Regions from separate parts of the Cohnella soli genome, predicted to be linked through region 2. Evidence: a T-box and tRNA genes for the amino acid it is inferred to sense, from the RefSeq annotation. Region 2 holds a T-box; the other holds one or more tRNA genes.
The links. A T-box is a leader RNA that pairs with one kind of tRNA and senses whether it is charged. The one in region 2 lies ahead of argS (arginine--tRNA ligase), so its partner is inferred to be a tRNA-Arg.
Positions count from the first base shown of each region.

Region 1: it has a tRNA-Arg gene. The T-box ahead of argS (arginine--tRNA ligase) is inferred to sense a tRNA for this amino acid. The anticodon was not compared.

Region 1 covers NZ_JBHSMI010000009.1:109,204-114,634, forward strand. The annotation lists gene tig (trigger factor) at 1-320, opposite strand, end outside; gene ACFPOF_RS05140 (hypothetical protein) at 443-1,354, opposite strand; tRNA gene ACFPOF_RS05145 (tRNA-Gly) at 1,829-1,902, shown strand; gene ACFPOF_RS05150 (glycoside hydrolase family 73 protein) at 2,176-2,850, opposite strand; tRNA gene ACFPOF_RS05155 (tRNA-Arg) at 3,043-3,119, shown strand; gene ACFPOF_RS05160 (GNAT family N-acetyltransferase) at 3,194-3,772, shown strand; gene ACFPOF_RS05165 (EamA family transporter) at 3,833-4,264, shown strand; gene ACFPOF_RS05170 (hypothetical protein) at 4,348-4,479, opposite strand; gene ACFPOF_RS05175 (hypothetical protein) at 4,504-4,875, opposite strand; gene asnB (asparagine synthase (glutamine-hydrolyzing)) at 4,965-5,431, shown strand, end outside.
Region 2 covers NZ_JBHSMI010000013.1:24,156-29,586, forward strand. The annotation lists gene rpoE (DNA-directed RNA polymerase subunit delta) at 1-17, opposite strand, end outside; gene ACFPOF_RS07085 (S8 family peptidase) at 471-1,613, shown strand; gene argS (arginine--tRNA ligase) at 1,642-3,318, opposite strand; gene ACFPOF_RS07095 (YwiB family protein) at 3,339-3,755, opposite strand; T-box leader at 3,880-4,101, shown strand; gene argS (arginine--tRNA ligase) at 4,157-5,431, shown strand, end outside.

The DNA.
Region 1 (5,431 bases), on a different contig from region 2:
TTGAACTTGAACGATTGGCCTCTGCCGAATTGCTCAACGTCCACTTCCGGACGGTCGATCGGTTCGATGCCTGCTTGATCGATTGCGTCGGAATAAGCTTCCGGAAGCAAAATGTCGATTGCGTCTTGGTACAAGCTTTCGACACCGAAACGAGCTTCGAAAATGTTGCGCGGAACTTTACCTTTACGGAAGCCCGGAACGTTTACTTTTTGCACGACTTTACGAAATGCCTTGTCCAATGCTTCGGTAACTTTGTCCGCCGCTACTTCAACTTCAAGAACCCCTACGTTCTTCTCTATCTTTTCCCAGTTTGCTGTCATCTTATGCTTTCCCCTCCGTAACATCTTGCCGCATCAGGGCGGCCGTTCACATAAACCACTCTATTATAAAACAACATCGTCCGACGTTCAAGACGATCCTTCGTCAAGTCGTCAATCCCTGCTTATCCTGGATCCGCCGAATACTGCCGAAGCCAGCGTAGCGCTTGCTCGTAACGGAACCGAAGCTCTCCCGTAATTCCGTACCGCTCGCGAATGCCGTCGTCGCCGCGCGCTCCGTGTAAACGCTCCATCAGCAATTGGTGAAGAGCCGCGCTCCATAAATCCGACGTTCCGTCGTCTTCCTCTGTCATACTGGAAAACGTCGACGTGCCGTACGCCACCTCGACGCACTCCTTCCACGTCTCTTCCGCGAAATAAGACAAGGACGGGTCGGACACTTCTGCTGCATCTTTAACTTTGTCCAACACTTGATGAATGCCGCGAGGGAACTCGCCGAATACAAGCGGCGTATCCGCGGCTTCTACGGTCACACTTTCACCGTCTCTCCAGAATGAGACCGAACCGGTGCCTCCCTGCTTTTTGATCGCTTGCAGCGCACGGAATTGAACCGGCGGAATATATTCTTGCCTTCCCAGCCATTGACGTAGGGAAAGTTCGATATCCGGATGGATGACATGCATCAGTTGGCCCAAAATAAGCATCTGTTGCTCGGGATCGTCTCCGTTATAGAGAGAAGCCAGTAATTGAGAGATATATTCTCCATCCGTGTGAAGCCGGTCTTGGACTTTGCGCTTCAGCATCGCATCTTCGTCTTCGTCCTCTTCGCCCCCGTCGTCGAACAAACCTGCAAACTCGCCGTTGCCCGCTTCCGGAAACGCCGCTTCCAGCCATCCCAACAACGCCTGCCATTCGGTATGGTGACGTTCGGCTTCGCCCCGGCATTGCAGCAGGAAGGCTAGCAACGCTTTCGCGTCCCCGTAGCGTTCCGTCTCCAACATTTTGGTCAACTGAATTTGATAATAATCCAGTGTCTTTGGGAATAAAACCAAATTATCTATCGTTTGGTCAGCCATAGGCAACCCCCTCCACTGCCGGTCTTTCCCGGCGTTCCGCTCGCCGGATCGGCGGTTAGCGGGAATTGCGATACCTTCGCATTATATCATGAACAAACGCACGATGAAAAAATGACTGACGACCGATTTTTGATCCCCATTCGTCCGGAAAAGCATAGACGATTGGCACGACTTTTGATGAACTAACTGTAGATTTCCAATTCGTCACGTTCGCGGTAAACCTGTTACGCTTCATTTAGCAACGGTACCGATTGTCCTAGTATTGCCCTTCGCCGGCAGGGCAACCGCATTGAATACTAACTCCACTTCCGACGTGGCTCCGAACAGGGAGTTACCTTCAAACTCGCACTATCTCCACTTTCGACGTAGCTCCCTCTGATCCTTCATTTTCGAAAGGGATAGCCCCGCTTTCGTCGAATCGTTGATTTGGTAAACGTCTTCATGATAATATAATGAACATATCTTGTTTTTTCTGCGGGTGTAGTTCAATGGCAGAACGCCAGCTTCCCAAGCTTGAGGCGTGGGTTCGATTCCCATCACCCGCTCCATTATGAAACAACTTCCTCGGATGGGAAGTAGAACCCGAATCTGGGTTCGACCGTCCGTGATAGCTTCCTTGATCCTACCAAGTAGGACGCGCGTCAACCTCTTCCTCTACCGTTCCCGAAGGGAACTTTTCAATCGATGAGGTTGAGTATTCCCATCACCCGCTCCATGAATCAACTTCCTCGGATGGGAAGCGGAACCCGAATCTGGGTTCGACCGTCCGTGATCATTTTTTTTAAACAAGAAGCCCGGGGGCGAGAGCCCCGGGCTTCTTGTTACTTCCTTAATCTTAGCAAAACGGCGAGCGAACGCCAGCCTTCTTCCGTAAACCGCGGATCGCCGATTTTTCCGTTCAGGTCGGCGCTTCCGAACTCTTTAACGAACCAATCTGGCGCTGCGTCCCGTTTCTCCAACTTCGCTACCCGTGCCGCCAACGCATCAAACGCCTTTTTCTCATCGGACGTCATTGCTTCTTCCACCTCCGCCCCGTCGAAACGGTAAAGCCCATAGCCGACCATAATCGACTTCAGCTTGCTCGCATAATCCGGATCGGTCGCATAACCGCACGCGAATAACGCTTCAGCTTGAGCCGACGGCGTCTGGGCCGCACATACCCGGGCATAACGCGCCGTGGCGAATAGCCTGTCCTGGTCTCGGTAGAAATCGTACACGCTGCTGTAAGAGCGCCATACGGCTACCGTCTCGATCCGTTTGCCCCCGATGACTTCCCACGTAGCGGTCGAGTAAACAGACCCTCTCCACCAGGCATTAGGTTTTCCGTCCCCAACCTTAAAACCTCCCAAATTAAAATGCCCGTTTAAATTACAGCCCGTCTCCAGCATGTTTTGCGCCAGTCTGACCGAAGGAAATAAAGGTGACCCTTCCGAACGGGCACGTATCGCTTCGGGCGCCAGCCGTGCAATAAACGCTGCCGGCTTCATTTTCGTCATCTTTTCCTCCCCCCTCAATCCGCATTCGCTATTACAATATTCGGGTTTGAGACAAGCCGTAACGGCGGCTGCATCGAGACGAAAGGCGTCAAGGCAACAACTCGTTGCCAAAAACAACATTTCTCCTTGCGAAGCTGCATTCGATGTGCTAAGATAATTTTTGCGTGTCTGAGCTAATACTTTCCATTACATCTCCCAGTAGCTCAGCTGGATAGAGCACACGCCTTCTAAGCGTGCGGTCGGGGGTTCGAATCCCTCCTGGGAGGCCATTTCACAATCGATAAAACCTGCTCCTCGGTATTTTTTATCCCGAGTGGGCGGGTTTTCTGTTTAAGGAGCATATATGACGATCAAACGGACTGCAACGATCCGGCCATCCGAACCTCGCGATTCGGCATCGCTGGCTGAACTCGTCGTTCTCGCAATCGGCGGCATCGCCAACAAACTTACCGGAGAAAAAGAAGAAACGAAAGTACTGTCGCAGCTCGAATCATGGATTAACGAGGTAGGCAATCGATTCAGCTGTTCCTGTTATCTTGTTTGCGAAGCGTCGGACGGGGTAGCCGGTATGATTTTATGTTACAGCGGGGTTGACGAGGAAAATTTGAACGCCCCGGTGCTCGAACATTTGCGGCAAGTAGGTAATCCTTTAGTAATGATCGACCGGGAGGCTGACGAGGATGAATATTATATCGATGCGCTGGCCGTTCGGCCCGCTCATCAGGGGAAAGGCATCGCCTCTGCCTTGATCGAAGCCGCTGAGCTTCGTGCCGCAGAGCTCGGGCACCCCAAAATCTCGCTTAATGTGGATTTCGATAACGATGGAGCCCGTCGTTTATACGAAAGACTCGGTTACGAAGCGGGCAAACGCATCGAAATTAACGGCAAACCGTTCCGTCACATGGTCAAACGGCTGCGATAATCCATACTTTCGATCGAGCGGGCAATACCGTCGCCAACGATCGAATCGGGAGGGAACATGATGGGCGTGTGGTTCATCTATGCGTTGTTGTCCGCCGCGACGGCGGCGCTTGTCGCCATATTCGGCAAGATCGGCCTCAAGGACATCGACGCCAATTCCGCTACTGCCATCCGCGCTGTCATTATGGCCCTTTTCTTGCTCGGCGTCGTTGCCGTTCAAGGGAAATTCAGCCAGCTCGGGGACATCGTCTCGCAGAAAAGAGCGATGGCTTTCATTGCGCTTAGCGGAGCCGCCGGCGCGGCTTCCTGGCTGTTTTATTTCCTTGCGCTCAAGGGCGGCAAAGTCGCTCAAGTCGGTCCGATCGACAAGCTGAGCGTCGTGCTCGCTGTCGTACTCGCATACTTCTTTCTCGGCGAACGAATTTCCTGGATCAATACCCTGGGCGTCGCAATGATCGCACTCGGCGCAATTTTAGTCGCCTGGAAAGCATAATTTATCACTCTATGAAAGAAGCTGCCCACCCCTGATCCAGGGAGGCAGCTTCTTCTGCTTTATTGGCGATCGTACCGACCAACCTACCGATTATGAGGCTGCGCCGGATTGTTCTGCGCGGGATGGAACGTATTGTTCTTCAACGTCTGCTCGGCGAAATCTTCACCTTTTTTCGCGTATCCGTTTCCTTTGTTTTTCTTGTACTTGTCGCCCATAGCTGTATTTCACCTCCTCGCCTTTTATAAAATCCCCATCGATTCGATATGTTTTTTCGTCTCTTGCGTACCCAGCTTATACAGCATCCGATAGACGTCTGCGAACAGTGAGTTGTACATCCCATCCTCGGAGTCGTTGGAGACGAACGGATTGCCTTCAAAATGCAGCGCTTTATCTTCGTCCGCATCCTGCAGCTCCTCGAACAATTCCTGCAATTGCCGCACTTCATCCTCATCGGCATGGATCGCGAACTCGAAAGAAGCCGCTTCTTTGTCAGCCAGCACCGTTTTCGCGCCTACCGCCACGTAATACGTTTTCTTCGGCGATATGCCCGCTTCGGTTTGATCCATCTGGAACCTTCCCCTTTCCTCGGCGTTTCGCCAACTGTTGTTCACCGTATTTTCTCCATAGGGACATACATTTTATTACCTTTTTCGCATATCCATCTTATGATCGGCTTTGCAGGGAAGGGAGAGAACGGCCCATGTGCGGAATTACCGGGTGGGTGGAATGGAACGAAGACTTGACGACAAGGGCGGCCGTGATCGAGAAAATGACGGAGACGCTCGAGCTGCGCGGTCCGGACGCGACCGGTACTTGGTTGTCCCGACATTGCGCCTTCGGGCATCGACGGCTGTCCGTGATGGACCCCGCGAATGGTGCCCAACCGATGGTTCGCCCCGCCAAAGACTCGGAGACGCATGACTGCGTGCTTGTTTACAACGGCGAGCTGTACAACGCTCCTGAGCTTCGCAAGGAATTGGAAGCTCTCGGATACAAATTCCGAACGACTTGCGACACGGAAGTACTACTTCTTTCCTACGTGGAATGGGGGCCAGGTTGCGTCGATAAGTTAAACGGCATATTCGCTTTCGCCATTTGGCATACCGCGGAAGAGAAATTGTTCATGGCCCGCGACCGTCTTGGCGTCAAACCGTTATTTTATCGTCG
Region 2 (5,431 bases):
ACGTAATCGGCGCTCACGTGTCTTCCATCCTCTCTTTATGTGAACCGGCAAGCAAATACGCCTTCGACGTCCGGCGGACGACTAAGGAGTATTGCGGGGGTCATTCGGTGACGAATGACTACCTTCACGTTGATTGTCAACCTTTAGTAAACCGTATTTCGTATAAAATTGCAAGTCGCGAAAAAGCGAAGGAGCGTCCATAACGGACGTCCCTTCGCTTTTCGACTGTATCCCTTCCCGGCCGCTCCGCGGGCGGAGGAACCGGCATGACGAGAGCCTCGCCGGGGAAGCTCTCCATTTATCGTATGTCGGCGAATGGGAAATGACACGGAACGGCGCCTATTTCCGAGCAAAAAAGGCCGCTTTCCCAAGCTTTTGACGCTGCTCGTTCATACAGTAGAGAACACGGCAAGACGGTGCTTCGCTTTTTGCAGTCGCCATGCCGCAACTCGTCCGGGAGGGAAGCCGAGATGGATGCTAGCGATATCGCGGAGTGGATCCGCATCTCTTCCCGCTCCGCAGGCAAGCGCGGGCGCAGGAGCATCCTGCGATTCTGGAACCCCGATGACTACGCCCGCTTCTTGCACGCATTGCAACCGAATCCGTCCGGCGCGGATGGCGCGCTGCCCAAAGGCGTCCGCAAGCTCGGCCTAATTCAGGCCGTCAGTTGTCGGGCGGGATCGCGCGAATTGCCTCGTTCGCTGGCGGGCAAAGCTTATTGGGAGGATGACATCCGGGTCAAAGTGTCCGCGCTGCCCAAAGGCGCAATCGTCACCGACACGGGCATCCCTTGGGGCGTCAAGCATATTCAAGCGCCGCAAGCCTGGAGTCGGACGACCGGTTATCGCGTTAAAGTCGGCGTTATCGACACCGGCGTCGACTTCGGACATCCCGACCTCCGCCACTCGCTGGAGAGGGGCATTAACCTTTTGCAACGAATGGCGCTTCCCCAAGACGACAACGGCCACGGCACCCACATCGCGGGAACGATTGCCGCAGCCAATGAATTGCAAGGCATGATCGGCGTCGCGCCGCGTTCGACAATTTACCCGATCAAGGCGTTCGACCACAACGGAAGCGCGTATGTCTCGGACATTATCCTGGGCATCGAATGGTGCGTTCGTAATCAGATCGACGTCGTCAATATGAGCTTCGGCATGAAAACAAGAAGCAAATCCCTGCTGAATGCCGTCGGCACCGCTTACCGGGCCGGCATTCTTATCGTCGCATCCTCCGGCAACGACGGCAGAATCGGAGAAATCGACTATCCTGCCAGGTATGCGCAAACGATCGCCGTCGGCGCAACGAATCAACGAAGCCGAATTGCATCCTTCACGAACCGCAGCGGCCTTGTCGACGTCTATGCACCGGGCGATCGCATCGTCTCCGCCTGGCTTAGAGGCAAACACCGCGAAATGAGCGGCACCTCGATGGCCACGTCGCATGTGACGGGAGCGATTGCGCTTCTGCTCGCCCTGAAACCCGGATTGACGCCGAACCAGATCAAGTCGCTCATTCAGTCATCCGCCAAGCCTCTGAGAAACAGCAAAGCTCTCCGGACGGCCGGAGAGCTGAACGTAGCGCGTTTGTTAAAGGCTGCCGAGCAATTGTAGCGGTCAATAGTCAGTAACTGCGAGGTCGTTACATCTTGTCCGGTGCGGAAACGCCGACGAGCGCGAGCGCTCGAGCGAGCGTTACCCGCACGGCCGCGAGCAGTTGCAAGCGAGCCTGGCTCTGCTCGGCATCTTCGGTAATGACGCGCTCCGCTTTGTAGTAACTGTGGAACTGCGAAGCGAGCTCGTACACATAACGAATAATCGAATGCGGCGCATAATTGCGAGCGGCTTCCGCGATCGTCTCGGGCAGTTCGCCGATTTTGCGAATGAGATCGTATTCCTGTTCCGCGTTCAGCTTCGAGAGATCGGCGTCCTTCCACGGCTTGACGGAGACGCCCTGTTCCTCGGCCTGACGGAAAATACTGCAAATGCGCGCATGCGCGTACTGCACGTAAAAGACCGGGTTTTCGTTTGATTTCGACACTGCGAGATCCATGTCGAAGTCAAGGTGCGAATCCATGCTGCGCATCGTGAAGAAGTAGCGAATCGCGTCGACGCCCACTTCGTCCATGAGGTCTTCCATCGTCACCGCTTTGCCGGTGCGCTTGGACATTTTCACTTTCTCTCCGCCCTGGAACAGGCTGACCATCTGGGCGGTCAACACCGTCAGCTTGTCCGGATCGTTGCCGAGCGCCGCCATAGCCGCTTTCATCCGCGGGATGTAGCCGTGGTGGTCCGCGCCCCAGATGTTAATCATCTGATCGTAACCGCGTTTGTACTTATCCATATGGTAAGCTGCGTCCGGCGTCAAATACGTGTAGCTTCCGTCGTTCTTGACGAGCACGCGGTCTTTGTCGTCGCCGAATGCCATGGATGCGAGCCATACCGCGCCATCCTGATCGTACACGTGGCCCTGCGCGCGCAATGCGGCGAGAACTTCGATCACTTTGCCGTTCTCGTACAGCGAAGTTTCGCTGTACCATTCGTCGAACCGAACGCCGAACCGCCCCAGATCCCGCTTGATTTTCGCAAGCTCTTTCTCCAGACCGTAGGACCGGAAGTACACGAACCGCTCTTCGTCGCCAAGGGAGAGAAGTTTGTCCCCTTGCTCATCCGCCAGTTCCTTCGCAAAACCGACGATATCTTCCCCGTAATAACCATCTTCCGGCATTTCGGCATCTTGACCTAGTATCTGACGATAGCGCGCTTCGATCGAACGGGCGAGGTTGTTGATCTGATTGCCCGCATCATTAATATAGTACTCTCTCGTCACGTCGTATCCTGCGGCGGACAATACGTTGCACAGCGCATCGCCGACGGCCGCACCCCGAGCGTGTCCGAGGTGAAGACTGCCCGTCGGGTTCGCGCTGACGAATTCGACTTGCACCCGTTTGCCTTGTCCGGCGTCGATATTGCCATAACTTTCGCCTTGTTCGATCGCTTCGCCGATGACAGGGTACAGGTAGTTTTTGTCCAGACGGAAGTTAATGAAGCCCGGTCCTGCGATCTCCGCGGAAACGATCGAAGCCCGGCCAGCCTCCAAGCTGCCAATGATCGCTTCGGCGATCTGACGCGGGTTTTTCTTCGCGATCTTCGTCAGCTGCATCGCCAGATTCGTCGCCAAGTCGCCGTGAGACTTCTCTTTCGGCACTTCCAGCGTGATTGTCGGCAGCTCGTCCTTCGACGAGACAAGTCCCGCCGCGAGCGCCGCATCCGCCAGCGCCTCCTTCACCGATATTTGCAATTGTTCCAATGCGTTCATGAATGTGTTTCCTCCCGATATTATCCCTTAATGTCGAGACGGACATGGAAGTTTCCGGCCGTCTGATCGTGCAGCATCAACTCGTATTCCCATTCGACCCAGCCCCCGGCCTCCGACAGATCGGAAGCCAGTCGGAACGTACGCGCCATTACCGCGTGCGAACCGTAAGGCGTCGTCATTTCCCCCGGCACGCCGTTTTCTCCCACGCGAAAAACTTGCTCGTAGTCGACAGTCCCCCGGCGTCTGAGCCTCAGTTCCCCGGCGCGAACGAACAACGTGTTGTTCGTTTCTTTCCCGTTCTCGTCCGGCGGCTCCTTATAGGCGAGCGCCCAGCCTTCCGTCAAGCGGAACAGTTCCCCCGGCAATCCTGCCAATACCGTCTCGCCGTCCTGCTGCCGGCTGCGGAACCCGACGGTTACGCTCTTTTTGTCCGGCATCGCACACACTCTCTCCTTGCGCTCTTTTCTCTTGTTACTACTATATACACATCGCCCATTCAATTCAAATACAAATCGGGGCTTGAATGGGGAGTTCGGTGGGACTATAATGAAAAAAAATATTCGATCGACGATGAACGAGAGAGTAACCGAACCATTCTCGCACGCAGCGAGCCGGGACAGTGGAAGCCGGCGCGAGAACTTCGGCGAACCGCACTCGGGAGTCGGTTTCCCGAAATCAGAAGTAGGGAAACCCGGCGGCAAGCCGTTAACGGGCACGCAAGTGGGTTCCGGCCAGCCGGTTCGCCATAAGAGTGGTACCGCGGACTTATCCTCCGTCTCTTAACGAGACGGGGGATTTTTGCATTTCACGACGATTGATAACCAGGAGGTTGGAAAACATGTTGATGAACATCGCGGCGTCCATCATCGCGCCAGCACTGCCCGCAGAAGCGGGCATGACGGAAGAGAAGCTTGCCGGCATGCTGGAAGTGCCGCCTCAGAAAGAGATGGGCGACATCTCGCTGCCGTGTTTTGTTTTCTCGAAGCTTCTACGGCAATCGCCGCAGAAGCTCGCGGATCAGTTCGCAGCCGCGATCAATGAAGGAGCAGGGCAGGACGGCGAAGTTCGCGCTTCGGCGCTTGGCGGGTATTTGAACTTAACGTTTGACGGGGCACGCTGGAAAAGCGTCATCGTCGGCGCAGCACTGGCTTACGGCTATGGGCACTCGCAAGCGGGGCAAGGGAAACGCGTCGTCATCGACATGTCTTCCCCTAACATCGCCAAGCCGCTCGGCATCGGTCACTTGCGTTCGACGATGATCGGCAACGCCCTCGCGAACTTGTACGCTGTGACGGGTCACGAAGTCATTAAAGTGAACCATCTTGGCGATTGGGGCACGCAGTTCGGCAAGCTGATCGTCGCCTATCGGAGATGGGGCGATACGGCAGCGTTGCAGAATGAGCCAATCGCTGAAAGCTTGCGACTTTATGTGCGGTTTCATGAAGAGAGCGAGCGCGAGCCCATATTGGAAGACGAAGCGCGCGAAGCGTTCGCGTTGCTTGAGCGCGGCGATGAGGAGACGCACAAGTTATGGCGGTTCTTCGTGGACGAGAGCATGAAGGAATTTCATCGCGTCTACGACAGACTCGGCGTAACGTTCGATCATTATACGGGCGAAAGCTTCTACAATGATAGGATCGACGGCGTCGTACGGGAATTGGAGAATTCAGGGCTATTGGAAGACAGCGACGGCGCCAAAGTCGTCCGTCTGGAGGAGCTTAACCTGCCGCCTTGCCTCATTCTGAAAAAGGACGGCTCGACGATCTATCCGGTCAGGGACATTGCCACGGCGATCTATCGGAAAAACGAGCTCAAGGCAGACGAAATCCTGTATGTCGTCGGCGCGGAGCAAAGCTTGCACTTCCAGCAAGTGTTCGCCGTGTTGAACAAGCTCGGACATACGTGGGCGAATACTTGCCGACACATCCCGTTCGGGCTAATGACGGTCGGAGGCAAAAAAATGTCGACGCGCAGAGGCAAAGTCGTCTTCCTCGAGGACGTTCTTAACGAAGCGACCGAGCGCGCATTAGCCATCATAGAGGAGAAAAGCCCTTCTCTGCCGGACAAATCACGGATTGCGGAAGCGGTCGGCGTCGGGGCTGTTATTTTCGGA